Regions from separate parts of the Planctomyces sp. SH-PL14 genome, predicted to be linked through region 2. Evidence: riboswitches for the same ligand, from Rfam matches in the RefSeq annotation. Region 2 holds a riboswitch; the other holds the start of a gene.
What was found. A riboswitch is a leader RNA that binds a small molecule or an ion and turns the genes downstream of it on or off. The one in region 2 is predicted to bind cobalamin.
Positions count from the first base shown of each region.

Region 1 (14,301 bases), 1.9 Mb from region 2:
GGGCAGGAGACGAGGAGGTCCGGGTCACCGTCGCCGTCGTAGTCGACCGGCAGGGGCCAGGCCCACAGGCCCACTCCGAGATCGACAACCAGGTTGGGGTCGTTGTGCTGGATGCGTTCCAGCGTTTCCGCCGCTCCGCACGAGCCGGCGAGAGAGAGAACGACGAGGACCAGGAGACACGGCAGGCACTTCATGAGCGGCGACCTCTCGACAGGATGTGGCGAGACGTCGGCCATCTTTACGAAGGGTCGCCTAAGAGGGTAGCGATCTCGGTTGCACGGCTGCCCAAACCGGGTCCAGGGGCACCCTGGTGGGGAGTGCAGAGGGGCAACGCCCCTTTGCCCGCCGGCGGCCTGGCCGTGGAGAGATATCTGAAGGAGTGAGTGTCCAAGCGCGGACACGGTGCGGTATGCCCCCTCACCAACCCGCGGGGATTGCAAAGCGAGCGTTCTGGATTGAGGGAGTCCTCAACACCGGCCCCACAAAGGGGGACATCCGTTGCTTACCACGGTTCCTCATCGAAGTGCCTCCGGCGGCAAGGGGGCGTGGCCCCCTTGACCCCAGGCTGCCGTGGCACGTTGGGTTTGAGCAAACAGAGCTGTGCCGGCAAGAACGCTATCGATGATGCCCGAGCCGCTGCAGGACCTCGAGACTCGGCTTCGGCGTCCCGTCCGCTCTCAGAAGTCCGGCATTGGGGAAGCGATGGGCCGCGCCATCGGAGAGATTGCTGACGTAGACGCCGGTGACGGTCGGCTTCGCACAGAGCATCGAGATCACCGCTTCCAGCCACTCCGCCTGGGCCGCTTCGGTCCACTCCGACTTCCAGACGTTCGGCTCGACCGTCGATCCCCCGACCGCACTCGGATCCGGATCCGACGAGGAGGGACAGGCAAGGACAACGTGGATCTGGATTCCGAGCAGGCTCCACAGATCGATCAACCGCGAGATGCTGGCCCGGTCCCGGATCAGCGAGCCCCGCCCGAGATAACCCGCCGAGACTTCCAGCGTGACACCGGAAAGCCCGAGATTCGACCGCAGCAGGGCATCGACGAACTGAATCGCAGTCAGGCGATGCTGCCCACGGACCTGGTATTCGCCCCAAGGCTGAGCAACGCGAACGAAGTACCGCGCGTCGCTGTCACGGCGGTAGGCGGTCTCGAGAGTCCGGGCCACGAGAGCAAGGCGGCCTTCTTCCGTCAGCCCCAGCGCGCCGCCAAGGTTGCCCCCCGCGGAGACTTCCCACATCCGGATCCGGCCCTGGTAACGCCCAACCGCGGTCTCGACGTAGTCGCAGACGAAGCTCGGCAGGTTGAGCGTGTCGTTCGCCCACGGGATGAGCCACTCCGGCAGCCCGCCGGGAGTCAGGTCGATCAGCGGACCGCCGACGATCAGGAGCCGGTGGTCGAGACAGTGCTGGACCAGATCGTCCGCCTCCTGCCACTGCCCTTCCCCCTCGGTCGGTTCGATCCGCGACCACTCGATCGGAACGATCGCCGAGGTGATGGCCGCCGTGACCGTCGCCTGGGACGGGCTCTGGAGGAGGCCTCGATCGAGCGTGCAGCCAACGAGCGTCGGCGGGCTTCCCTGCGTCACCCGCAGGCTGGCGGACCGCTGCTGGACGTAGGCGTCCATCAGCACGTTGGCCGCTTCGCAGATCGCGGAGAGCCCCTCGTGGGCCTCGCGCGTCGCGGCGACTGGAAACTCCTGGACAAGGCAGGCGTGGGCGAACTTCTGAAAGGCAGTCTTGGCGAGCGTCCGGAACTGGTCCGGAATCGTCATCCGGACCTGCTCCCAGGCGGCCGCCTGATCTCGGATATCCGAAAGTTTTCCCCGCAGCAGCTCAAGGGCGAGGATGTACGGTTGTTCGCGTTCGGGGAGCGATGCGGTCGTCAGGACCGGCCGGCCGTGCCCTTCCACCGGATAGGGAACGTGGACTTTTCCGCTGTCGGAGCTCTGACGGCGAAAGGCGACGATCGAGCCTTCGGCATCAATGCGGGTCGGATGGACCCGGCCGTCGAGGCCGGTGATGTAGCCGCGGCGCAGTTCCGGATACTGGTCGAACAGTTCGGGCGGATCGAACACGAATCGCATGACGCCCATTGCAGCCGTTCTACCCTACGCCAGGATCAGTTCCCGAGTCCCTCTCCCGCGGAAACGCCAAATCCGCGGAAACATTCACAATACAGCTTCCATCGACCGGGCCATACCCTCCTCCCCGGAGCCGAACTCCCCCCAGCCCTCGAACGAAACGGATTTTGTTGAGATTTACCGATTATTCCGTGAGGCCGGGGACAGGAGTTCAGGAGTCTAGTCCCCCTCCGGCGGGCGTTCAATCGGCCGCGGACCGGGGCGGATCCGCGGCCGGAGTCAGGACGGCCCCTTGCGTTTCTGAAGGATTTCGAGGCGGCCGATGACATACTCGACCGATCCCCGCTGCTCAAAGAACGCCGCCAGCTCGGTCACCCGTGCCGGTTCGGCGACCGCGGCCAGCAGCGGCGTCAGGGCGTGCAGGGCCTGGGCGCCGACATAGTTCATCGGCCGGGACATCTCGAGGAGGACAACCGCCGGCGCGGCGAGATTCCGCTGGATGAGGGTTTCGCACACCCCGTCGATCCGGCGGCGGACCTCGTCGGTCAGCTCGACCTCTTTCCGCTCGGGAACGGCAAACGCGTTCCGCAGTCGCTCGCGCCAGTTCACGGCTCAGGACTCTCCCGCCAGCCACCGGGCTGCGTCCTTGGCGTGATACGTCAGGATCAGGTCCGCCCCCGCCCGCTTGATGCTGGTCAGGATTTCCAGGGCGACCCGCTGCTCGTCGATCCAGCCGTTGCGGGCCGCCGCCTTGACCATCGCGAACTCACCGCTGACGTTGTACGCGGCCAGGGGGACGTCCGGGTGGGCCGCTTTCACTCGGCGGATGATGTCGAGGTAGCTCAGGGCCGGCTTGACCATCAGGAGGTCCGCCCCTTCGGCGAGATCGAGGGCGACCTCGCGAAGCGCCTCCGCCCCGTTGGCGGGGTCCATTTGGTAGGTCCGCCGGTCGCCGAACTGCGGCGTGCTCTCCGCCGCCTCCCGGAACGGGCCGTAGAAGCCGGAGGCGTACTTGGCGGCGTAACTCATGATCGGGACATGCGTGAATCCCGCGGCGTCGAGCCCCTCCCGCAGCGCTCCGATCATGCCGTCCATCATGCCGCTGGGGGCGATCATGTGGGCTCCGGCGCGGGCGTGGCTGACCGCCTGCTTCACGAGGTTAGGCAGGGTCGCGTCGTTGTCGACATCCTGCGTGCCGTTCACTTCGTGGAGCACGCCGCAGTGGCCGTGATCGGTGAACTCGCAGAAGCAGACATCCGTGATGACGTACAGCGTCGGCGCTGCCTCGCGGATGGCGTGGATCGCCTGCTGCACGACCCCATGCTCATCCCAGGAACTGCTTCCGACGGCGTCCTTCTCGTCCGGAATGCCGAACAGGATCACCGCCGGAATCCCCAGCGACTCGATTTCCCTGGCCTCCTTCGTCAGCCGGTCGACCGTCCACTGCGAATGGCCCGGCATCGACTGGATCGGGACCTCGGTGTCGGTCCCGTGACGGATGAAGAGGGGGAGGATGAAGTCCGACGGGGCGAGGTTCGTCTCGCGGACCATTTCGCGAAGGCGGGGATGGCTGCGAAGCCGTCGCAGGCGGATCTGAGGAAACATGGCGCTCCCGACGTTTCGGAACCGGCATCGACCGGAAGTCTTCATCATACGGTTCGATCAGGGCCCACGCGACGAGAGCCGATGATTCGCCCGACTTGCCTGGCCGATCGTCACGGCCGAGCCAGGGCGAGCCCCGAAGACGAGACCAGGGCCGATCCCGACGTCTCCGCTGCCGCCGGCCGCAGCCTCTGAGAACCGAGCCGAGAGGAGCCGGCCAGGTCGTCGCGAAGCTTCGTCGCCGCGATGGCGAGGCGGTCGATCTCTCCCGTCCGCCGCGCGGCATCCTGGCAGGCCCCTTCGACCTGCGGAAACAGCCCCTGAGAGAGATGCAGGTCGACGAGCTCTTCCGCCAGGCCGACGACGCGTTGGTTGAGCCCCCGCCGCAACCGGTGGGCGAAGAGCATCACCAGAACGCCCCCCCAGAGGGCCAGGAAGACGATCGCCGGAACATAGAAGTCGGTCGAGAGAAACGCCCGCTCGTAAACCAGCGAGTCGTAGAAGAAGTTCCGGCCGATGCGGTAGAGCAGGAACAGCGGGAAGGCGACAAACGTGACTTCGTAGAGAACGCGGATCCACCAGCGGGAGTTCCGTTCCGAGAGATCACGGATGATCTCTTCCAGCCGCTGCCCGACGTCGACGAGGAACTGCTTCTCGACGACCGCCGCCTCCCGCCGCAGGTCGCGGATCGAACGCCCCTGGCCGAGCGTTCCCGAGAGCTCGGCCGCATGGACGTGCCCCTCGATCACCAGCTCCGCTTCGCGAAGGTCGTTGTCCTCGATCCCGAAGGCGCTGACCCGCTCCAGCCGGTCCTCCGCCTCCTGCGACTGGAGCTTGCTCTCGATCCATCGCGCCCCGTGGACCACCCCCAGGAGCGCCATCTGGGCGGTCGTACGGGCGCGGTAGAGACTCATCGACGTCAGGAGCGCCCCCAGGCCGTTGTAGACCCGGAGGACCGAGGAAAAGGGGCTCATCCCCCAGGTGTCGGTCACCGCCCCCAGGAGCCGCCGCTCCCACAGGTTCCGGTTGGCCAGCAGGTCTTCGCAGAGCCGCGTCGTCATCCGCCGGCCCATCGCCTCCCGCTGCACTTCGAGAGCCTTCTCGAGCAAGCGGACTCCGTCGAGCCCCTCCTGAAGCTGTTCGCGGGACCGGGTCAGGGCGGCGTGCAGCAGGTCGACGACGTTCGCCCGCCGGACCCGCACCCGCTCCGACGCCCCGAGCTGCCGGATCAGGAGCTCGATCAGGCGGCCCATCTCCCCGGACGGACGCTGGCCGCTCTGTTGCTCGCGGAGGGCCTTCACGGAATCGACGAAGAAGACGTCGGGGACCTCATAGTGGCTCCGGAGCTGCTGCCGCCAGTCGTCCCGGATGTCCTCGTCGAGATCGGCGTGCGTCTGGACGAAGACGAGCCGGCATCCGGCCGCCGCCTGTCCCAGTTCCGTCACAACGCGGTTCGAGCGGTACTTCTGCTGGGTCGAGCAGTAGATCAGCACATCGCAGTAGGGCAGCAGCGCGTGCAGCCGGGCGAGGTTGCTGCCGGCGGTCTCGGTCTCGTTCGTGTCCGGGTCGGGACAATCGAGGATCACGATGTCGCGGAGGATCTCGGCGTCCCGCTGGACCAGCTCGCACTCATCGAGCGGCAGGCCGAGGAGCCGGGCGTCGGTCTCGGTGTGGCAGATGATCTGCGGCTTCTTGGTCGTCGGCCGCTGCCGCCCCGAAGCAGTCACCTCGGCCCCGACGAGAGCGTTGACGAGCGTGCTCTTCCCGGTCCCTGTCCCGCCGAAGGTCGCGACAACGAGCGGCGTCTCCAGGCGGATCCGCAGCGTTTCGACGCGAGTCAGCACACGGCGGAGGAGAGCCTGGCTCCGCTGGACCGGCACCCAGGGGGACTCCTGCGCGGCCCAGGTCTGCACGCGGTCCCGCAGATCGTCGATCTGCGCCAGCATTTCGAGTTGGACCAGTTCGGCCGACATTGCTCCATCCCCCGCCCCACCATCCCCGCAACCAACCGGTCGCAAGGGGGGACGTTCTCAGGCATCGTAACGCGACACCCCCGAGAACGCATCGAGGCCAGGAACGGCGGCCGCCGCCATTCGGATCACTTGGCAGGAGCGGTCGGCCAGGGCCCGTTGGCCGTCATGACATCTCCCGACTTGGGACACTTCGCCGCGGCCGGGTTTCGCTGGAGAACTTCCACCGGAGGGGCCGGATACCACTTCTGGCAGGTCGGGCAGTACAGCGCGGGGATGAGCGTCCGCTCGCCGCTGTCGGGATGAAGGGCCGGGAACTCGCGAGAGATGTTGGCGACGAACGGCTGCTCGGTCGCGGTGTCGATATAGACCATCTGCCCCCCGCGCTCGGGGTCGGCCGGAGTTTCCGCGGCGCAGGAACAGCACAGTGCGAGCGCGACAAATATCAGAAACCGCATGACCGCCTCGCGGAATGGACTGAACCTCGCTTCTCCAGGTTGCTGCCTACTTCAGGTCGTACCATTCATCCTGGAAGTTCGTATTGCCCAGACGGTCGGAGAGATACCCGAGCTGCTCCCGGTCCATCTTGGCGCCATCGCCGAACGACGGCGTCACGAAAGCCCGGGTCCCGGACGATTCGACGTGGCCGTCGACGTAGGCGATGTTCGCGACGCCGTTGTGCCGGAAGTGCATCGTCGGAAGATCGTTGCTCGGCGGCTCGAGAATCCAGTTTTCCTGCAGAGGACTGGAGGTGCAGGCGAAATCCTCGCAGAGAACCGCCGCGCTATCGGCAAAGGCGATCGTTTGCGTCGTCTGCTTCACGTCCGCAAGACGGACGCTGAGCTGCTTCGCCGACGGCTGAGCGGCCCAGCTCGGCGGAAGGTAGTCCAGCCCCCCGCTCCGGGAGAGGAAGTAGCCGTTGTAGGCGTATCCGCTCGCCGGCCGCCCGAACCGCACTTTCTGCATCTGCGAGGGGCCGAAGTCCGGACACTGGAAGGTGGCATAGTTCGTCTCCATGAACTGTCCCAGCGGACTGCTCCGGAAGTCGAGCTGCTTGCTGATGACCGGCTCGTCGTAGTTGACCGTTCCGAACCAGTACTGCGCCATCCCCTGCTTCCCGCCGTAGGTCTGCAGGTAGTTGAGCCGTGCCTGGTCCTCGACGATGTAGGGGATCAGCCGGTCGCCGTACGTCTCGGCGTAGTTGTGCATGGCGATGACGAGCTGCCGGAGCCGGTTCCGGCAGTCCGACGTGCGGGCGGCAGCGCGGGCCTGCTGGACGGCGGGGAGGAGGATGGAGACGAGCACCGCGATGATGGCGATGACGACGAGCAGCTCGATCAGCGTGAAACCACGGCGGGACCGGAAACGGGAAGCCATTCGAAAATTCCTTGTCAGACGGTGAATCGCGCACCGGACGAGGAAAGCCGCGCAAGCGAAGCGCGGAGAAGCCCGATCAGAAGGGGGCCGGACCGCGAACGCCGACGCCCTTTCCGCGAGGGGACCGACAAAACAGGCCTCCGCCGGGCAAACAGGCCGGCGGACGGCGATATCAGGCAGGTCTTCTGGCTTCCGGATCGTTCTTCAGTCAGACCTTCCCGCGACCTGCGTCGCAGTGGCGGAAGCGATGGACGGAATCCATCGGCTTCTCAACTGACTGTCGTCCCCGGTTACAGCGGCGGGACCGCGACGGAGTTACACCGTCTTCCCTATTCTCCCGACAACCCTGTCGGGCACCCGATACCGGGGCAAAAGGTACCACCCGGCTGCCGGCCGTCAATCGGCGTCCCGCGATTTCCCCGCCAACGCCGTCTGTCTGGGGCATGTCACCATCGGGCTTTCAGGCTGCGCGCGGTCTCCTCGCCATCAGTGAACACCTAGCATCAATTGGTGTTCCAACCTCTTTGGAACACAGCGGTTGGAACGCTGCTCGCTGCTGACGCTCACTGTTGGAGAGTCTCCTTCGCTTCTCGACCTCCGCCTGGGCTTCGCTGCCGAATTCCCCCGCGACAACCCCTGAACACAAGACCACTACGCTACGGAACCGAGCCCCGCAAGCAGCGAACCACAAAAGCGTTTCCGCTGTCGTTGCAACAACCGGCCTGTTCTGAGAGACTGCGGGACTCGACCGTTTTTCAGAGAAGTTGGACTGAGGCTAGAGATGTCGAACCGGACCTCGTTGGAACGCCAGTTGGGCGAGGCGAAAACCCGTTTGGATGCCTACGGAAAGGGCGTCGCGGACAGCGAGCGCAAGGACCCCATCTGGCGGAACCTCCGCGCCAAGGTTCGGTCGATCACCAACCGTCTCAACGCTCTCTCCGCCGTCGAACAGCGAGACGCGGACCTCGCCGCGGCCAAGGCAGCCGCCGAATAAGACATCGGGAAACAGCCGGCCCGCGACTCCTGTTGCGGGCAGGTTTTGTCATCCCGGGCTGACGTGAATTCACGTTCGGAGAGGTGGCAGAGCGGCCGATTGTGCAGCACTGGAAATGCTGTGTCTCCGAAAGGGGACCGGGGGTTCGAATCCCCCCCTCTCCGCTCCAGTTTTTCTTTGGCTATGTCAGAAGCCGCGCGGTGGGCTCCGTTTGCGGCTCGCCGGCGTGCGGCCGATCCGAGAGCTCGAGCCGGCACCCGTCGTCGAATCTCGAAGTCGGCGCTTCTCTTTCCGATTTCGGGCGGTTAGCTTGTGAGCTGCGCTCAACCCGTCCCTTCGTCGCGTTCGCGATGTTGTTGTGGCATTCCTTCGGAATCTCCTTCTTTGCAGGATTCCGCATGGCCAGGCGCAGTGCGTCAATTCCTACGCTTCTGGAGCAGCCCGAAACCTGGGGTTGCCATCGCCGTCTCGTCGGGCTCATCAAATGGATGACCGGGACCGGTTTCGCTTCGACCTTTGCGTACCTGTTTCTGTCCCGCGCGCCGTGGCTGGCGGCGGCCGGTGTGTTGTTTCTGGGATCGAGCGCGGTCGGGGCGGTCGCCCTTCTTTATCTGCAGGACCGCAAGCTGAAGCGTCTGGCGGAAGAGGCGGTCGGTCCGCGGCGGATCATCCATGTGCGGATCGATCTCTCGAGCGCGGCCCTCCCCCGTCGGGCCTACAGTGAGCCGGATACCGAGGAATACGACGACGAGGTTGATCCGGACATAGCGCTGTATTCGACGGTGCCGGTCCGTCGGTAGCGCGGTTGCTGCTCGCAGTCTCACCGGGTCCAGGGGCACCCTGGTGGGGAGTGCAGAGGGGCAACGCCCCTTTGCCCGCCGGAGGCTTGGCCGTCGAGAGATGTCTGAAGGAGCGCGTGTCCAAGCGCGGACGACGTGTCGGATGCCCCCTCACCAACCCGCAGGGATTGCAACGCCAGCGGTGCGATGTGAGGGAGTCCTCAACGCTGGTACCACAAAGCGGACATCCGTTGTGTACTATGGTTCCTCATGGAAGTGCCTCCGGCGGGCAAGGGTCCGTGTCGTTTCTTTGGCCCTTGACCCCGGCTGCCGTCACGATGGGTTTGAGCTAACGGAGCCGCGCGGGCGAGGACGTCGCTCGAGCCAGCATCCCATTGGGCCTGCCCGCCTGAGCTTGTCAGTGCGGCCGCCCCGCCTCATCTTGCAGGACCCCAGTCGCAACTCGATCAGGCCGGTCCCATGGAATTTCTGCTCCTGCCCCAAGGAAGCTCGGGAGATGTCAATCCCTTCATCGGAATCGGGCGAGAACTCCAGTCACGCGGCCACAGCGTGACCCTCGCCACCGGCGAATACTTCCGCGAGCCTGTCGAACAGGCCGGGCTGCAGTTCAGTCCGCTCGGCACCATCGAGCAGTACAACCGGATCCTCCGCAACCCCGACCTCTGGCACCCGAGCCGCGGCACTAAGGTCGTCTTCGCCGATCCCGACGTCTACGAGGGAATCCGCGCAGGACACCGTCTCACGACAGAGTTCCACGAACGTCACCCCTCCGGCGTCGTGGCAGCCGGAAGCCTCGCCATGGGAGCCCGCGTCGCCAAGGAGACCCACCCCGGACTCAAGCTGGCAACGCTCCACCTCCAGCCGTGCATGCTGCGGAGCTTCGTCGATCCGCCGGTCCTGGCGGGAGTGCGGTTTCCCACCTGGGTTCCCCGCGGCGTCGTCCGTGGATTCTTCTGGCTGGGAGACCGGGTCGTCGACGGCCACCTTTCGACGACCCTCTCGCGGTTTCGCAAGGAACTCGGCCTCCCGGAGCACCACCGCTATCTCAAGGACTGGATCCATTCCCCTGAGCGAATCCTGGGCCTCTTCCCCAAGTGGTACGCCGACGCCCCCGACTGGCCGGGCCACTTCCAGCAGACTGGATTCGTTCAGGAGGACGCCGCCGGCGAGCTCCCGGGCGATCTCAAGGACTGGCTGGACGCGGGTCCGCCGCCGGTCGTCTTCACGTTCGGGTCGGCGATGATCCACGGAGCGCCCCTCTTCCGCGGGGCGGTCGACGCGTGCCGGATCCTGGGCTGCCGCGGCCTCCTGCTGACGAAGTACCCCGAACAGCTTCCCGAGCCCCTGCCCGACCACGTCCGCCACGAACGTTACGCTCCCTTGCTCGACGTGCTGCGACGGAGCGCCCTCCTGGTCCACCACGGCGGAATCGGCACAACAGCGCGAGCGCTTCAGGCGGGGATTCCGCAGATCATCGTCCCCCTCAGCCACGACCAGTTCGACAACGTACAGCGGATCGAACGACTGCAGGCCGGAACCTCCATCCCGAGAGGGAGCTTCGTCGGGCGCCGCGTCGCCACCGTCATCGGACGCTGCCTGGGCGATGCTGGGATGAAGCAGCACGCCACGCGGGCTTCAGAGAGATTTGCCGGGCCCACGGGCAACGAGTTGACCGCCACGGCACTGGAAGAGTTCGCCTCTGGGCAGCCACCAGGACGAGATTGAAGAAGTGCACCCGGAGGGATTCGAACCCCCAACCCTCGGTTCCGAAGACCGATGCTCTATCCAATTGAGCTACAGGTGCTTCCTGACGTGGCAGGAGCGGAAGTCTAACGGGGAGCGCCGATGCCGTAAATGTCCGGCCGTGCCCCGCAAACAGGCCGGGTGCGGTCGCTGGATGGTGGTCGGTGAACGAGGGACGGAACGGCTTTTCGCGATGGATCCAACAGCGTCCTCGCCGGCAGCCGGGGTCAAGGGGGCAACCCCTTGCCGCCGGAGGCCTCTTCCATGAGGAACCGTGGTAAACAACGGATGTCCCCTTTGTGGCACCCGCGTTGAGGACTCCCTCACATCACACCGCTCGCGATGCAATCCCCGCGGGTTGGTGAGGGGGCATCCGGAACGTTGTCCGCGCTTGGACACTCACTCCTTCAGACATCTCTCGACGGCCAGGCCTCCGGCGGGCAAGAGGGCGTTGCCCCCTTGCATCCCCCACCAGGGTGCCCCTGGACCCGGTGAGACAGCATTGGGGCGGCCACCAATCGGCGAATGCCTCCCCCAACAACGCCTGCCACCAGGGACGACGTTGCTCACGCGGCGCCCGCGAAAATGCCGCCGACATCGGCTACGGATAGTGCGGATCCGACCGCAGACTGACCTCCCCTTCCCGGTCAATCGTAACGAGGAGCGTCACTTCACGGCTGCAGGCCGGGCACTCTTCGGTGAACTGCTGGGACGATCCGGCGGAGATGTCGACCGGAACCGTGATCGTCTCGCCGCAGTAGATGCAGGCGAGCGCCGCGGTCTCGACAAGGTCAGCCCGGTGCGGGAGCGGAACCCTCAATCTTTTTTTTTACCGGCCGCCGCGGGCGGAGGGTTGTCGATCATCTGGATCCGGCGTTCGTGTCGCCCCCCCTCGAACGGGGTTTCGATCCAGGTCTCGACGATCGCTTTCGCTTCGTCGAACGTGATCGTCCGCTGCCCGATGGCGAGGCAGTTGGCGTTGTTGTGCTCGCGGCCCCACTTGGCGGTCTGAAGCGACCAGCACAGAGCGCAGCGGATACCGGGGACGCGGTTGGCGACGATCGCCTCGCCGTTTCCGCTTCCCCCCAGCACGATGCCGCGGTCGAAGTCGCCAGCCGCGACCGCTTCCGCCGTCGGACGAATGAACTCGGGATAGTCGCAGGACTTGTCGGAGTAGGTGCCGAAGTCCTCGACGACGTGCCCCGCCTCGATCAGGAACAGCTTGAGACGTTCCTTGTAATCAAACCCGGCGTGATCCGATCCGATGGCGATGCGCATGGTGTGAGTCTCCCGTGTCCGGAGCGTCTTCGTCCTTCCCCTGGCAGCCGCGGGAATCCTCGGGCGGGAGACGCCGGATCCTCACGTCCAGACAGCCGGGAGAACAGGAACGCTGCTCCCGGCATCGTAGCGTTCCCAAGGGAGAAGGACGAAGGAGTTTCCGTTCGGGATTGGGAAAACCTTCGCCGTGCGGTGTGCGTCACGCGGCTCCGGGAACAGGGCGGAGTCAGACTTCGGAGCGCCCTATCGGTCCTGCGCCGGACGGACAAGCTGCGCGCTGTCGAGCACTCGGATCCGCGCCACGTTGCGGACCCAGCGGGAGTGGCGTTTGTCTCCCTCCACGATGACCCGGTACGGCCCCGTCTCCGCGGCGAGCGGCATGCCGTCGATCCGGTCGGCGAGCAGGATCTTCCGGTCCGTGAACTTGGGCGAGAGCTCTCCGATCGAATAGGCGACGCTGTAGCCGTCCGCCCCTTCGATGGTGACGAGTTCCCTCATCCGCGGTCCACGGAGGTCCTCGCCGGTCGAGACCTCGACCCGCTTCAGCAGTTCATGGATCTCGACCCCTTCGAAGCGATGCTCCTGGCCGTCGCGGTCCTTGGCGGTGAGGGTCGCGCGGGGGGCGTCGGCCAGGCTCTGGGCGGTCAGCGTTGCCGATTTCCCCTGCACGTTCGTGATCGTCACCTCGACGGGTCCGTCGGCCCCGGCAGGATTCGGACAGACGATCGTCAGAAGGAGAAGAGTTGAGAACGTCCAGAGGCGGGCGAGTGAGTTCATGGGGGGCGGGGGGAGGCAGTTCGAGGTCTTGACGAAACCGGTGGCCAACGAGGAGCGGCTTTAGAAGTCGCCGAGCGGCTCTCTTCCAGAGCGTGTCCCGACGGCCCGGTAGACGTCCATGGAGATGTTCTCGTTGATGGACCGGACGGAGCCGTCCGCCAGGGCGAACTGGGCCACGCCGGCGTGCTGGCTGCCGAAGCTCCCGGCCCGCATCGCATCGTAGGTGTTCGTGAAGTCGGTCTGCGAAACCCCGCCCTTTCCGGCGAAGTCGAACGGCAGGCGGTAGTTGATCGGGCCGAAGGTGCTGAGGGTCACGTCGCTCAGCCCGTACATGCCCCCCGAGGGAGCCCACCAGCCCCACTGCCCCATCGGCTCGATGACCCAGGCGGACGCGACGAACGTGTCGTAGTTCGCGTCGATGTGGTTCCGCTCTCCCAGGAGGAGGGTGTTGCTCGTGCCGTCCGTCACGTCGGCGATCCGGACCACGGGAAAAGTCGGGGTCGACGATCCGCTGGGGACGAAGATCCCATCCCCTTTGATGGCCGCCGGCGGATGCGTTTGGGAGCCGCCGTTCCCCGCGTAGCTCCCGATGCCGTAATAGCGGCTGCTGGAGACGACCGGGTTCTGCGGAATGACGTCCGAGGGACAGAGCAGGACCGGAAGGACCCGCGCCGTGAGGGCCGAGGCGCCGCCGTTGGCGTTGGCCAGCGGTTCGGCGAAGTCCCACTGGTTGTAGAGGGCGGACTGGTCGAGCTGAGGAAGGAGCTGGACGAACATGGACCAGCCCCGCACCTTGGGAGTAGGGACGAAGTTGATCCGGACCTGCCCCGGAGGGAAGCAGCCGACCGCCGACTCATAGTTGTGAACGGCGAGAGCGATCTGCTTGAGGTTGTTGCCGCACTGGCTGCGGCGGGCTGCCTCCCGCGCCTGCTGAACTGCGGGGAGCAGGATGGCCACGAGAACGGCGATGATGGCGATGACGACGAGCAGCTCAATCAGCGTGAACCCGTCGCGATGTCGAAGACCCATTTCAGTTCGTTTCCATCGAAGACATGATCGTGCCATGCGACGGCACAATCATGACACTGGCAGACCAGACGGGCAATCTTGGGGCGGCTACGGAGAACCGAACTCGACAGCGGGAAACTTGCGACGAGCGGGATAAACACCAAGACACCAAGGGGGCACCAAGAACACAAAGGACTCAGTCTTACGGATAGACCTTGGTGGCCTTGGTGTCGTCTTTGTGTCTTGGTGTTTAACTCTGCCCCCTCCGTTTCATCGAGAAGCTCCGATCGGTTCGATGTTCACCGTTTTGGCGGTGGGCTATCTTCCCCGGCTCGACGAACGATTCTCCCCGAGGCCGCGCCGCACCGGGGACCTGATGACCGTGGGAGTGAGTGAACGTGGCGGAACCGATCACCCTGGGAATGATGCGGGAGTCTCTGTATGCGGCCGTCGTGGCGGACGCCCTGGACTCCGTGGGCCTGCGGAACCAGTCGCCCCGCGTCCCCCTGCGGCCGCTGACGGTCGAAAAGACACTGGTGGGACGGTGCCGGACGACCCTCTGGGCCGACATGTACCATCCGGACCCGCATCCCTATGCCCTGGAGCTGCAGGCCCTCGACGCCTGCCAGCCGGACGACGTCATGATCTGCGCAGCGGGAGGCTC
Region 1 covers NZ_CP011270.1:7,059,537-7,073,837, reverse strand. The annotation lists gene VT03_RS27185 (exo-alpha-sialidase) at 1-194, opposite strand, end outside; gene VT03_RS27180 (endo-1,4-beta-xylanase) at 616-2,091, opposite strand; gene VT03_RS27175 (hypothetical protein) at 2,368-2,697, opposite strand; gene hemB (porphobilinogen synthase) at 2,701-3,693, opposite strand; gene VT03_RS27165 (GTPase) at 3,804-5,663, opposite strand; gene VT03_RS27160 (hypothetical protein) at 5,789-6,118, opposite strand; gene VT03_RS27155 (prepilin-type N-terminal cleavage/methylation domain-containing protein) at 6,165-7,037, opposite strand; cobalamin riboswitch at 7,195-7,413, opposite strand; gene VT03_RS27150 (hypothetical protein) at 7,819-8,031, shown strand; tRNA gene VT03_RS27145 (tRNA-Ser) at 8,109-8,195, shown strand; gene VT03_RS27135 (hypothetical protein) at 8,430-8,831, shown strand; gene VT03_RS27130 (glycosyltransferase) at 9,291-10,556, shown strand; tRNA gene VT03_RS27125 (tRNA-Arg) at 10,562-10,635, opposite strand; gene VT03_RS27120 (CPXCG motif-containing cysteine-rich protein) at 11,176-11,394, opposite strand; gene rpiB (ribose 5-phosphate isomerase B) at 11,391-11,852, opposite strand; gene VT03_RS27110 (molybdopterin-dependent oxidoreductase) at 12,096-12,629, opposite strand; gene VT03_RS27105 (DUF1559 domain-containing protein) at 12,690-13,658, opposite strand; gene VT03_RS27100 (RraA family protein) at 14,036-14,301, shown strand, end outside.
Region 1: linked by a shared signal. The riboswitch ahead of VT03_RS27155 (prepilin-type N-terminal cleavage/methylation domain-containing protein) and the one ahead of VT03_RS02365 (ribonucleoside-diphosphate reductase subunit alpha) in region 2 are both predicted to bind cobalamin.

Region 2 (14,301 bases):
CAAGGGGGCAACGCCCTCTTGCCCGCCGGAGGCCTGGCGGTCGAGAGATGTCTGAAGGAGTGAGTGTCCAAACGCGGACACCGTGCCGGATGCCCCTTCACCAACCCGCGGAGATTGCAAAGCGAGCGGTGAGTTCTCAACGCCGGTACCACAAAGGGGACGTCCGTTGCGTGCCAAGGTTCCTCACAGGAGTGCCTCCGGCGGCAAGGGGTTGCCCCCTTGACCCCGGCTGCCGTCGCACGTTGGGTCTGAGGAAGCAAAGCCGTGCCGGCAAGATCGCGGTGCTTGTGAACTTGAGCCTTAGGCGGCTTTGTGAATCCGCCGAAGGAGGCCGTTGACATTCCGTTAACCCACGATATCTTGCCTCGCGTTGCTGGTCGGGCACCATCACTTGTGGTGTCCGCGAAAGAGGGAACACCGGTGCAAAACCGGGACTGCCCCGCAGCGGTAAGCGGAAACGACCGCCGTCATGGCACTGGATCTTCAGGTCCGGGAAGCGACGGCCAGTAGGCGCGAGCCCCCCTTCATCAGTCCGATGGAGACGGGAACTCGCACGTCCGCGAGTCCGAAGACCTGCCGGCAACGGAGCGGTGTGGCGTTCACGAGGAAGGGCAGTTGTTGCTGCCAGCCCACCCCGCTGTCGAACGGAGCCTTCGTGGGAAAGGGCGGCCGAGGATGATGTCTGGCGGTATCGCTTTACGCGCATCGAGTGTCCGGCTTGGGACACCCCCTCTGTTCTCCCGGCTCCCGCGGGGCGTTTCTAAACGCACCTCCGCACTCTGGCCGTCCCGCGACGGCTGAGCCCTCGTGAGTGTCTCTCCTCCGGACCGCTGAACCGATTCTCTTCAGCGATCTCTCGGTTCGATCCAACGCGCCCCCGTTGCGTCGGCCGTTCACCTACTTTCCTCTCTTCGGACTGGATGGATTCATGCTGCGCGCCCCTCACGAATGGGTTGTCCGCAAACGCGACGGCCGAGTCGTCTCCTTCGACCTGGCCCGGATTCAGAACGCCATCGCCAACGCCTTCCGCGCCGAGCTGAACCTCGCCGCCGGTCAGCCGCTCGACGCGGATGTCCAGCAGGAGATCGCCGATGTGGCGCGGTCGGTCGGCGACGACATCGGCGTAGCGGCCAGCCGGCCCGAGGGGATCGATGTCGAGAGAATCCAGGACCTCGTGGAGATGGGGCTCATGGCCTGCGGCCAGTACCGCGTCGCCCGCCGCTACATCATCTACCGCTCCGAGCACGCCAAGATGCGGCTCATCCGGGGCGAGGTTCCGGTCGCCGACGAGACGCCGGTCGTCCATGTCGTCCTGCCGGACGGAACCCGCGTCCCGTTCGATCCGCAGCGGGCCCGGAAGCGGATCGCCGAGGCGTGCCGCGGGTTCGAGACGATCGTCTCCGTCGATGAGCTGGTCGACGAAGTCATCCGCTCTGTCTTCGACGGGATCGCGCTCGCCGAGGTGTACCGCGTCCAGATCCTCGCCGCCCGATCACGGATCGAGCGCGATCCGGCGTTCGACGTCGTTGCCTCGCGGCTGATGCGAAACGTCATTTATCAGGAGGTCCTCGGCGAGACGCCTGAGGCCCGGTCGCTGACGGCCGTGCACCGAGACCAGTTTGAGCATTCGATCATCGATGGGATCCGGGCGGGACGACTCGCGCCGGAACTGCGGAGCTTTGATCTCGGCCGCCTGGCCGTGGCGATGAAGCCGGAGCGGGACGACCAGTTCCGCTACCTGGGCCTGCAGGCGATTTATGACCGCTACCTGCTGCATATCGGCGGGCGGCGCATCGAGACACCGCAGTTCTTCTGGATGCGGGTCGCGATGGGACTGGCGATCCAGGAGCCGGAGGACCGCGAAGCCCGGGCGATCGAGTTCTACGAAGTGCTCTCGACGTTCCGGTTCACCTCCGCCACGCCGACGCTGTTCAACTCGGCGACACCGCATCCGCAGCTCAGTTCGTGCTACCTGAGCACCGTCGACGATGACCTGGAACACATTTTCAAGGTCGTCTCGGATAACGCGAAGCTCTCGAAGTGGGCCGGCGGTCTCGGGAACGACTGGACCCGCATCCGGGCCACGAACTCGCATATCCACGGGACGAACGGAAAGAGCCAGGGAGTCATCCCGTTTCTCAAGGTGGTGAACGACGCGGCTGTCGCGGTGAACCAGGGAGGCAAGCGGAAGGGGGCGGTCTGCTCGTATCTCGAAACGTGGCACCTCGACGTCGAAGAGTTCCTTGACCTCCGCAAGAACACCGGAGACGAACGCCGCCGCACGCATGACATGCATACGGCAAACTGGATTCCCGACCTGTTCCTCCAGCGGGTCCGGCAGAACGGCTCCTGGACCCTGTTCAGCCCCGACGAAGTACCGGACCTGCACGATCTCTACGGCCGCGCGTTCCAGGAACGGTACGAGCATTACGAGCGGCTCGCCGACGGGGGGGAGATCCCGCTCTTCCGGCGGCTGCCTGCCGCGGAGCTGTGGCGGAAGATGCTCACCCGTCTGTTCGAAACGGGGCATCCGTGGATCACGTTCAAGGATCCCTCGAACATCCGCTCGCCGCAGGACCATGTCGGCGTCGTCCACAGCAGCAACCTCTGCACCGAGATTCTGCTGAACACGTCGGCCCAGGAGACCGCGGTTTGCAACCTGGGGTCGATCAACCTCAAGGCCCACGTCGTCGACGGCCGGTTCGATCTCGAACTGCTGGCCGACACGGTCCGGACGGCGGTCCGGATGCTCGACAACGTCGTCGACATCAACTTCTACCCGACACCTGAGGCCGAGCGGTCGAACCGCCGGCACCGCCCGGTCGGACTGGGGATCATGGGGTTCCAGGACGCGCTCCAGGCCCTGGGGATCAGCTATGCCAGCGACGCGGCGGTCGAATTCTCTGACCGGAGCATGGAAGCGATCGCCTACCACGCTATCTCCGCGTCGGCAGACCTGGCCCGCGAACGGGGTGCCTACGCGACCTACGCCGGCTCGAAGTGGGACCGCGGACTGCTGCCGCTCGACACGCTCGACCTCTTAGAGCAGAACCGCGGCGAGGCGATCCAGGTTGACCGCTCGTCGGCCCTTGACTGGCAGCCGGTCCGGGAAGCGATTGCCGCCCACGGGATGCGGAACAGCAACGTCCTCGCCATCGCTCCGACCGCCACGATCTCGACGATCATCGGCGTCACGCAGTCGATCGAGCCCGCCTACAAGTACCTCTATGTGAAGAGCAACCTCTCGGGTGAGTTCACGCAGGTCAGCGACGTCCTTGTCGACGAATTGAAGCGGCTCGACCTGTGGGACGCTCAGATGCTGGAGGAGATCAAGTACTACGACGGCTCGATCCAGAACATCGGGCGGATCCCGCTCGAGATCCGGCGACGGTATCTCACGGCGTTCGAACTGGAGCCGAAGTGGCTCATCGAGTGTGCCTCCCGCCGCCAGAAGTGGATCGATCAGGGGCAGTCGCTCAATCTCTACCTCGCCGAGCCGAGCGGGCGGAAGATGCACGACATGTACTTCCTCGCCTGGGACAAGGGGCTCAAGACGACCTATTACCTTCGGACCCTTGCCGCAACGCAGGTCGAGAAGTCGACTGTCGACGTCAACCGCTTCGGCATCCAGCCCAAGTGGATGAAGAACAAGAGTGCTTCGAGCGAGGTCGAGGTCCGCCGCGACGGGGGTTCGGCCGAGTCGAACTCCCTGGAAGCCGCCGTTCCGCAGGCCGGCGCGATGTGTCCCATCGACGACCCCGGCTGCGAGTCATGCCAGTAGAACCGGACAACATGCCCGCTACCAGCCGGCTCTTTCTCGACCTCGGTTTTCAGGTGTGGCACATCCCCGGCGTCTCCCGCGCGTGGAAGCGCGAGTACGCCGACGGCAGCTTCCTCCTGATCACCGACGCCGGCGGGTACGACCTCCCCGAGCCGGCCGGCCCGTGGAGCGGGATCTACCTCTCGCATCGGGACGAGTTCCTCGAACTCGCTCCTTTGGCCCGGCGGATGAAAGAGATCGTCCGCTGGATCCGCCACACCGAGCGGCTGTGCCTCCATCGTGCTACTGCTCTCGAGGCCTCCGATCCGCCCCGCTGCTCCAACAAGTGTCCCATGGACCGGAGTTGAAGACTCCTGCGTCGAACGTCCCCCTTCTCACCCCGTCTGCGGCAGGGAATGTCGCATCACGATCCGAACGAAAGACCGCCCATGTTCCTCTCCGAGACGCTCGCTCCCTCGACGGCCTCCGCTCCCTCCTCCGCAGCCGCCGGGCTCGGCCGGATCGATGCCAGTTCGAAGCGGCTCATCAGTTGCCATCAGGTCGACGTCAACCAGCTCATGCCGCTCAAGTACAAGTGGGCGTGGGAGCACTACGTCAACGCCTGTGCGAACCACTGGATGCCGACCGAAGTCGCGATGAACAAGGACATCGAGACGTGGCGGTCGAGCAAGCTCACGCCGGACGAGCGGCGGGTGATTCTGCGGAACCTGGGGTTCTTTGCGACCGCCGAGAGCCTTGTCGGCAACAACCTTGTCCTGGCGATCTTCCGCCATGTGACGAACGCCGAGTGCCGCCAGTACCTCCTGCGGCAGGCCTTCGAAGAAGCCGTGCACACGCATACGTTTCTGTACGTCGTGGAGAGCCTGGGCCTCAATGAGGGGGAGGTTTTCAACATGTATCACGAGGTGCCGGCGATCGCGAAGAAGGACGACTTCGAGATGGAGCTGACGACGGAGATCCTCGATCCGAGTTTCACGACTGACACTTTTGAAGGGGCTCAGGCGTTTCTGAAGAACCTGATCGGTTATTACCTGATCATGGAGGGAATCTTCTTTTACACCGGGTTCGTGATGGTGCTGTCGTTCCACCGACGGAACCTGATGACGGGGATTGGGGAGCAGTTTCAGTACATCCTGCGGGACGAGACGATCCACTTGAACTTCGGGATCGACCTCATCAACGGGATCCGGAATGAGAATCCGCATCTTTGGACGGCCGAGTTCCAGCAGGCGATGGTAGATCGGATCCGGCAGGCGGTGGAGTTGGAGATTGAGTATGCCCGCGACTGTCTGCCGCGGGGGATTCTGGGGCTCAATGCCGAACTGTTCCGGGACTATGTTCAGTTCATTGCGGATCGTCGGCTGGAGCGGATCGGGTTGCCGACGCAGTATGGGTCGTCGAACCCGTTTCCTTGGATGAGTGAGACGATGGATCTGTCGAAGGAGAAGAATTTCTTCGAGACGCGGGTGACGGAGTATCAGAGTGCGTCGACGCTGAGCTGGGACTGAGAACGGCGCCCTTGCCGGAACGGCGTCCATAGCTCAAACCCAATGTGCGACGGCAGCTTGGGGTCAAGGGGGCCACGCCCCCTTGCCGCCGGAGGCATTTTCGTTGAGGAACCGTGGGACACAACGGACGTCCCCTTTGTGGGACCGGCGTTGAGGACTCACCGCTCGCTCCGCACGCAGCGGGTTGGTGAGGGGCATACGGCACGTTGTCCGCGCTTGGACACGCGCTCCTTCAGACATCTCTCGACGGCCAGGCCTCCGGCGGGCAAAGGGCCAAAGAAACAACACAGGCCCCTCTGCACTCCCCACCAGGGTGCCCCTGGACCCGGTGAAGGGTCAGGCCGGTTACGTGAAGGGCTGCTTCGGTCGGGCTGACAAACGTGAGCAAGTCGGCGAAATAATTCCCTAAAGTGTTTCGCCCGCACATTTTGCAGATCAGCCTTCAACCGGGGAGGCATTTTGTCCGTTGCAAACTGCGACCGACCACGCAATTATCATGAGACTGAGTCTCAGTTTCCACTTATGGCGGAAGCACTGAGCGGGCGGCACTCCACAGCCGCCGACACCCTTTCCTCCCCGAGAGGCACCCAACTCTCGGGGAGGTTTTCGTCCCCCTTTGCCCGCCACCACCGCCTCATGGTCTACACGCGTGAAGACATCCGATCCGCCATGGACGCCGGCGAGCTTGACCGCGCCGCACGGATCGCCCGGTGCTACCTCCACTCCCACCGCGAAGACGGCCGGGCCTGGGAACTGGCTGGGCTGATCCACTTCGAAGAAGGCCGCACGCCGCTGGCAATCTCCGCCCTGGAAAAGGCCTCCCTCCTCATCCCCCTCGGCCTTGAATCCCGGATTCGCCTCGCGATCGCCTACGGCCTGATCGGCAAGACCGACCTCGCCACCGACCTGCTCGCCCTTGAGATCTCGCACGAAGCCATTTCGCCGCAGCAGCTCCTGGCGGTCGCCCAGGCCCTCGGCCGCTTCGAACAGCCGGTCCTCGCCATGCACGCCTGCCGCGCCGCGACGCAGCAGGATCCCGAGTTCGCCCGCGCCTACTACGACATGGGGTTCTACGGTTCCCGCTGTGGCGTCCTGCCGCGGCACGTCGAGAGCCTGATCCGGAAGTCGATCGCCCTCGACCCCCGCTCGGCCCGCTATCGCGTCGGCCTCGCCACGCACCTGATGCAGCACAAGCGGATCGACGAGGCGTGCGCCGCCATCGAGTCCCTCACGCTGAATCAGATCGACACGATCACCTGCCAGTGCTGCCTCGCCCGGATCGCGACACTCTACGAACGCCTCAACGATTCGGAGCGGCTGGAGCGGTGCCGATCGAACCTGGGCGAGACCTCGCCCGAGTAGGCCTCCGTCGCCGTCGCGACGACGCCCGCCAACCGCCTCACCCCACCCGTTCCTCGGCCTCCGAAAAGCCCGCCCCCATCGGCCTGAAGAAGGCTGCCCCGCGTCCACCCGCCGCTCCTCGCTCACCCACCTTTGTCTGCTGACGTAGCCAGCCTTCAGCCTGGATCTGCCAGCCACGCAGCGTTTCCGTTTCACCCTTTGTGAAAGGTTGCTGCCATGCGCCGATCCCTCGGCCCTGCCACGCCGCGCGAATCCTCTTCGCGACGGTGCGGCTTTACGCTCATCGAACTGCTCGTCGTGATTGCGATCATCGCGATCCTGGTCTCTCTCCTGCTCCCCGCCGTCCAGAGTGCCCGCGAGGCGGCCCGCGCCGCCCAGTGCAAGAACAACCTGAAGCAGATCGGGTTAGCGATGCACAACTTCCACGAGGCCCGCGGGGCCCTGCCGCATCTGTGGGCGCACGGCCCGCCGAACGCCACGAACCCCGCCGCCTGCAAGCCGGCCCGCTCGCCGCTGATGCTGCTGCTCCCGTTCCTCGATCAGGCCGCGGTCTACAACCAGTTGGAGGTCCCCCTGGCGGCGCGGCCTTCGATTCCGGTCTACCTCTGCCCCTCCGATCCGAAACCGAGCGGAGCGCCGAGCACATACTGCTCGTACGGCGTCAACGCTGGCGACACGAGCTACGCGTGGGCCTGGATGTGCCCCGGAACCGATCCGACGCACTACTACTGCGTCTACTTTCCCGCAGGGAAGATGTACTTCAACGGCATGATCGACGTCGCCGGGATGAACTGCGGAGTCCGGAGCGGGGGAATCACCGTCCGGCTCAACGACATCATTGACGGCACCTCCAACACGATTGCCTACGGCGAGCGGTGGGGGACCGTGATCGAGCCCGCCACCCGCCGGCCTGTCACTTCGGGCGTGACCGGCGCGAGCTGGATCGACACCTATGCGACGTTTGCCACGCTGGCCTGCAACAAGCTCAACACGCACGACAACTACGACTTCACGGTCACCCCCAACATCAACATCTGGGCCAGCTACATGACTTCGTTCCGTTCGGATCATCCGGGCGGGGCGCAGTTCGTGATGGCAGACGGCTCCGTCCGATTCATCAGCGAGAACATCAACGGAGACGCGCAGTCCGGATACCAGTACCCCGAAGGGACCGGCGCCCCGACCCGCGACGAGGTCAATCCGAATGCCGCCGGACGGATGTTCCGGGCCCTGGCAACGCGCGAAGGAGGCGAGCGTGTTGCCGAGTTTTAAAGAGCTCTCCCCGGTACGAAAGGGGTTCGTTCTGCTGATCCTGGCGGGAGGAATGATTGCGGCGTGGCGCGCCGCGTCCCGGTTGTGGCCGCCGCGGCAGGAGATGCTGTCACCGGAGGCGTACCAGGAGGCCTTTCGCGAGTCCGAACAGATCGATCGGGAGAACTGGGACAAGATGTGGCGCAGCGCCGGTCGGAAAGCGCCTCCGCCTCCGGCCCCCGTGCCGGATCGCCAGTAGCTCGGCCTCTCCGGCTGTCCGTTGATCGGAGTCGTCCCGCCGCCTGGCGGGGCGGCTCCGATTGGCTTTGCGCGGCCGCGGTCGGGCGAAGAGTTGGGACAACAGGGGCGCGATGATCCGGGGAGCCGCCCGGGATCGCCCCTCGACCGCGAGAGGCGCGGAAGGGGCTGCGCGGCTTGTTCGGGGTGGCGGCGTTTGTATCATCAACAGCTTCCCGCCTGATCCCTGGCTGACTTGACCGGAAACCTCGATATGCCCCGCCTCCGCCGCTGTCGCCCCTTCGCCCGTCTTCTCCCAACGCTGACCGGAGCGGTGCTGGTCGCGACGCTCAGTGGATGCCCTCAGACCGAGCCCCCCAAGCAGCCGAACCCGACGCCCCCCAAGGCGGAAGCGGTCAAGGAAGTCCGCAAGGCGGACGATGCGGCGGCCATCAAGGCCCTGGAAGAGATCGGCGTCACGCTGACGAAGGACGCCGCCGGCTCCGTCGTGGCGGTCAACTGCGGGACGTCGACCCGCGAGGTCAAGGACGAGGACCTGCCGCACCTCAAGGGGTTCCCCTACCTCGCCACGCTGAGCCTCGAGAAGTCCGAAGTCTCCGACAAGGGCCTCGAGATCCTCAAGGACCTCCCGCCGATCACTCGGCTCGGCCTGCGCCGCTGCAGCAAGATGACCGACGCGGCCCTCGCCAACCTCCAGTACACCCCCAAGCTGCGGGTGCTGGAACTCCTCTACACTTTCACGTCCGACGCCGGGCTCGATGAAGTCGCCAAGCTCAAGGAGCTCCAGGCCCTCGACCTCCGCGGCTGCAACTACATCACCGATGCCGGCCTCGCCAAGCTCGAAAACCACACGGGCCTGAAGGACATCAAGCTCCGCTCCTACGGAATCACGGATGCCGGTATCAAGTCGCTGACGACGCTCAAGAACCTGCGGATTCTGGAAGTCGAAGACGCCCAGCTCGGCGACTCGGCCATGGAATTCGTCGCCCAGATGCCGGAGCTGACGAAGCTCAACCTGATGCGGACCCTCGTCAGCTCGGACGGCTTCAAGCAGCTCAAGGGGCTGACGAAGCTCACCGACCTCCGCGTCCGCGGGACGAACGTCACCGGCGAAGGTCTGGCGGCGGTGGAAGGAAGCGCGCCGACGCTGGCCTACCTCGATATCTCCGAGTGCCCGTTCGTCGACGCCGACATGGCAGTCCTGGCGAAGTTCACGAACCTGACGACGCTCAAGATGTTCCAGGTCCAGAACGTCAGCGACGAGTCGTTCAAGAACCTCGCCGGGCTCAAGAAGCTCAAGATGCTCGACGTCAGCAAGTGCCCGATCGGTCCGGTCGGGGCCGACGCCATCGCGTCGCTGCCGGCTCTCGAAGAGCTGAGCCTGGCCGAGTCGGACATCGACGACGCGGGGCTGGCGAAGATCGCCGGCATGAAGACGCTGAAGAAGATCAACCTTAAGACGCTCAACAAGGCGACCGAGGCGGGGCTGGCCAAGTTCAAGGCGGCTCAGCCGAACGTCACCGTCGCCTCGGGTGACGCGGCCAACGAGTAGTCCCGCTGCGGCAGCTGGTCTTTTGAACCTGCCGCGAACTGTCGACCGTCCACGGATGCCCCTTGCCCATCACGTTCTCGTCCGACGAAGAAGCGATGCGGCGGGCGCTGGAGCTGGCCCGCCGGGGCCGGGGGCTGGTCGAACCGAACCCGATGGTCGGGGCCGTCGTGGTCTCGCCGGAGGGGGAACTGGTCGGCGAGGGAAACCACGAGCGGTTCGGCGGGCCGCATGCCGAAGTGAATGCCCTCCGGGCGGCCGGTGATCGCGCGGGCGGGGGGACGCTTTACTGCACCCTCGAACCCTGTTCGCATTTCGGCAAGACGCCCCCGTGTGCTCCGCTGGTCGTGAGCTCGGGGATCCGGCGGGTGGTCCTCGGCACGGGCGATCCCGCGCCGCATGTCGCGGGTCGCGGAATCGCGATCCTCCGGGAGGCGGGGATCGAGGTCATCGTCGGGGTCTGCGAGGCGGAAGCGCGGCAGGTGGTGGCGCCGTTCGTCACGCTGATGACGCTCGGCCGGCCGTATGTTCATGCCAAATGGGCAATGTCGCTCGACGGGCGGATCGCCACGCGGACGGGCCATTCGCAGTGGATCTCGAACGAACGCTCGCGGGCGCGGGTTCATGAGCTGCGGGGAAGGATGGACGCGATCCTCGTCGGCCGCGGGACGGCTGTCGCGGATGATCCCCTGCTGACGGCCCGGCCCCCCGGCCCGCGGACGCCGCTGCGGATCGTCCTCGACTCGACGCTTCAGACCCCGATCGACTGCCAGCTCGTCCAGACGGCGCAGGAGTTCCCGACGCTCGTCGCCACGACCTCCGCCGCGGACGCAGTCCGTCGCGAAGCGTTTCTTGCTCGGGGTGTCGAAGTCGAGCTGTTCGACGCGGTTCCGAGCGCTGCGGCTGACGGCTCCGCCTCGCCGCGGGTCTCCATTCCCGCGCTGCTGTCGAGGCTCGGACAGCGGAAGCTCACGAACCTTCTCGTGGAAGGGGGCGGGGATGTTCTCGGCGCGTTCCACGATGCCGGACTGCTCGACGAGTACCACGTCTTTGTCGCCCCCAAGATCATCGGCGGGGCATCGGCAAAGTCGCCGCTCGGCGGGTTCGGAACCGAGCAGGTGATGGCGTCCGGTCTCTCCGTCGTGGCAACGGAATCGCTCGATGGAGACGTCTACATCAACGCGGTGCAGCCACGATGATCGCTAGGGCGGAATGACGCCCCGCTTCATCAGTTCTTGAAGCTGTTGCGATTCATCAATTCTTCCGCATCGGTTCCTTGTGAGCCCGTTTCGGGCATGAGTAGGATCGGCGCGTCCGCCGATGCGTGCCCGGGAGGCCCGCAGTCATCCACTCATTGCAAGGGGATTCTCATGTCGCGATCCAAGTCATTCTTTCGCCGGACTGTGGCGGCCCTGTGCCTGGCGGCGGGGGCGGCCGGGACGGCTCAGGCGGCCGACATCTACGGACTGACCGAGGGGACGCCCGAGCTGAAGTCGGCGGGCTCCCTCGCCTTCGGACCAGAAGGGGTCCTGTTTATCGGCGACACCAAGGGGGCGACGATCTTCGCCATCCAGACCGGTGACAAGGGGGGCGAGAAGGCAGCGGATCGGACCATCGAAGGACTTGGGAGCGCGCTCTCCGAGCTGCTCAAAACCGACGCCAAGAACATCACCGTCAATGACCTGGCGGTGAACCCGAAGACCGGCAACGTGTTCCTGTCGGTCCACGCCGATGGCAAGCCGGCGATCGTCAAGGTCGATGGAGCGGGCAAGCTGAGCCGGCTCTCGCTCGAGAAGGTCGCCTTCTCCAAGAATGAGCTGTCGAACGCTCCCGAAGACAAGGAGCAGGTCGACGGCCGGGGTCGTAAGGCCAATCCCCGTGGCGATTCGATCACCGACCTGGCGTTTGTCGAAGGACAGGTGATCGTCTCGGGTCTCTCGAAGGAGGGGTCGGCGGTCCGTTCGTTCCTGTTCCCGTTTGGCCCCAAGGACCAGGAAGTCAACCTGGAGATCTATCACGGGGCTCATGGCCGCGTGGAGAGCATGTCTCCGATCCGGACGTTCGTTCCGTTCGTGATTGATGGTCAGCCGCACGTCCTGGCCGGGTTCGTCTGCACGCCGCTGGTCAAATTCCCGGTAACCGCCGTCGGCAAGGGAGAGAAGGTGAAGGGGACGACCGTCGCCGAGCTGGGCAATCGCAATCGTCCGCTCGACATGATCGCCTACAAGAAGGACGGCAAGGATTTTCTCCTCCTGACCAACAGTGCCCGGGGTGTGATGAAGGTCAGCACCGATGACCTGGAGCGGGAAGAGGGGATCACCGAGCACGTCGTTGACGGCAATGTGGCCGGGCAGAAGTACGACACCGTGGCCGAGCTGAAGGGGGTTGTGCAGCTCGACAAGGTGAACGATGCGACGGCGGTGGTCATTGTTCAGGGTGAAGATGGGAAGATGGATCTGAAGACGATCCAGTTGCCGTAGTCGAATGGGTTTGTCGTGGAATCGGACGCGGAAACGGGAGAACCGTTTCCGCGTTTTTTTTGTCGACTCTCTGCGAGCGAAGCGAGTGGAGAGGCCGGGTCCAGGGGGAACCCCTGGCCGCCGGAGGCGCTCCGGTGAGGAACCGTGGTCAACGACGGACGACCGCTTTGGGCCATCGGCGTTGAGAACTCGCCGTTCGCATTGCATTCCCCGCGGGTTGGTGAGGGGGCATCCGGCACGTTGTCCGCGTTTGGACACGGACTCCTTCAGACATCTCTCGACGGCCAGGCCTCCGGCGGGCAAGGGGCCAAAAAACAACACAGGCCCCCTTGCATCCCCCACCAGGGGTGCCCCCCCTGGACCCCGGCTCAGGCCAGCGAAGTGCTGGCTCGTTCACGCTCCGCCGGTCGGATACACTTCCGGTTTTCTGACACGAGCGACCGTCATGCCCATCTTCGAATACCGCTGCGAGTCCTGCGAAAACGAGTTCGAACAGCTCGTCCGCACCGGCGAATCCGTGACCTGTCCCCACTGCCAGGGAAAGCGTCTCGAAAAACTCCTCAGCGCTCCGGCCGCCGCCCACATGGGCCGCGGCGATCTGCCGGTCATGGGCTCGTCCTGTCCGCCCACCTCCGCTCCCCCCTGCAGCCCGTCCTGCTGCCGGCTCCCGATGAACTGAGCCCACCCCGGCTCGTTCCCGCCAGCCACGCCGTTCCCACCAACTCCCCCGCCGCTCCTTCCCTACCGCCGCCGTGTCTCAAGCCGCCTCGACCACCGTTTCCGTCAACCTCGGTGAGCGGAGCTACGACATCCTGATCGCCGACGGCCTGCTCCCCGCTGCCGCCGGCCATGTCGCGCCGTGGGTCGACCGGCTCGGCCGCAAAGGAAAGCGGCAGGCGATCGTCATCACCGACCGGAACGTGGCGGCCCACGCCGATGGCGTCCGGAAAAGTCTCGACTCAGCCGGCTGGGAGACCGCAAGCGTCGTCGTCGAAGCAGGCGAAAACACGAAGCGGCTGGAAGTCGTCAGCCACTGTTACGACCGGCTCGTCGAACTGCGGGCGGACCGGCGGGCTGTCGTCTTCGCCGTCGGCGGCGGCGTCGTCGGAGACCTCGCCGGATTCGTCGCCGCGACCTACAACCGCGGACTGCCGTTCATCCAGTGCCCGACGACGCTGCTCGCCGACGTCGACAGTTCCGTCGGCGGCAAGACGGGGGTTAACCATCCCCAGGCGAAGAACCTCATCGGCGCGTTTCACCAACCGCTCGGCGTGCTGATCGACACGGCGGTCTTGGGAACGCTGCCGGATCGTGAGTACCGGGCGGGGCTGGCGGAAGTCGTGAAGTACGGCGTCATTCTCGACGCGGAGTTCTTCGACTGGCTCGAGGGTCACATCGCCGAGCTCAACGCCCGGGAGCCGGCGGCGCTCCGGTACGCCATCGCCCGGAGCTGCCGGCTCAAGGCGGATGTCGTCGAGCAGGACGAATACGAGCGGACCGGCCTGCGGGCGGTCCTGAACTACGGCCACACCTTTGCCCACGCCTTCGAGGCGATCGCGGGCTACGGCGAGCTGCTGCACGGCGAGGCGGTGTCGATCGGGATGCTCTACGCCAGCCGGCTGGCCGAGCGGCTGGGGCGGATCGACGCGGCGGCGACCGCGCGGCAGCTCTCCTTGCTGAGCGGGCTGCGGCTTCCGGTCTCGCTTCCGGCCGGGACGTGGCCCGCCGAGGAACTGATCGCCCGGATGCGGCTCGACAAGAAGTCCGAGTCGGGGCGGCTGCGGTTCGTCCTTCCGACGCGGATCGGTCACGTCGAACTCGTCGATGGGGTGGAAGAGCCGCTGGTCCACGAACTTCTGACGAATTCCCTGGCCTGAAGCGGCCCGGGAACGGCGAAGTCCGGCAGAATGTGCCGCCCGGGGCTCCAAAAGGCGAATTGGGTTTGCTGGCGGGAGACTGGTCTCTCCGGCGGGAATCCGTCGGCCTATACTCTTGGGGTCCGGAATTTCCGGTCGGAACCGGCTTCGGCGGCCGTTCCCCCGACGTCTCCGCCTCAGGAGAGGCGCTATGCTCCCACCGTCTGCCTGCGGCATCGCGACTGAGCGCGATCTC
Region 2 covers NZ_CP011270.1:565,701-580,001, forward strand. The annotation lists cobalamin riboswitch at 358-596, shown strand; gene VT03_RS02365 (ribonucleoside-diphosphate reductase subunit alpha) at 929-3,781, shown strand; gene VT03_RS02370 (hypothetical protein) at 3,793-4,128, shown strand; gene VT03_RS02375 (ribonucleotide-diphosphate reductase subunit beta) at 4,210-5,289, shown strand; gene VT03_RS02380 (tetratricopeptide repeat protein) at 5,926-6,651, shown strand; gene VT03_RS02385 (DUF1559 domain-containing protein) at 6,868-7,923, shown strand; gene VT03_RS02390 (hypothetical protein) at 7,907-8,161, shown strand; gene VT03_RS02395 (leucine-rich repeat domain-containing protein) at 8,414-9,712, shown strand; gene ribD (bifunctional diaminohydroxyphosphoribosylaminopyrimidine deaminase/5-amino-6-(5-phosphoribosylamino)uracil reductase RibD) at 9,775-10,908, shown strand; gene VT03_RS02405 (hypothetical protein) at 11,080-12,189, shown strand; gene VT03_RS02410 (FmdB family zinc ribbon protein) at 12,635-12,868, shown strand; gene aroB (3-dehydroquinate synthase) at 12,942-14,066, shown strand.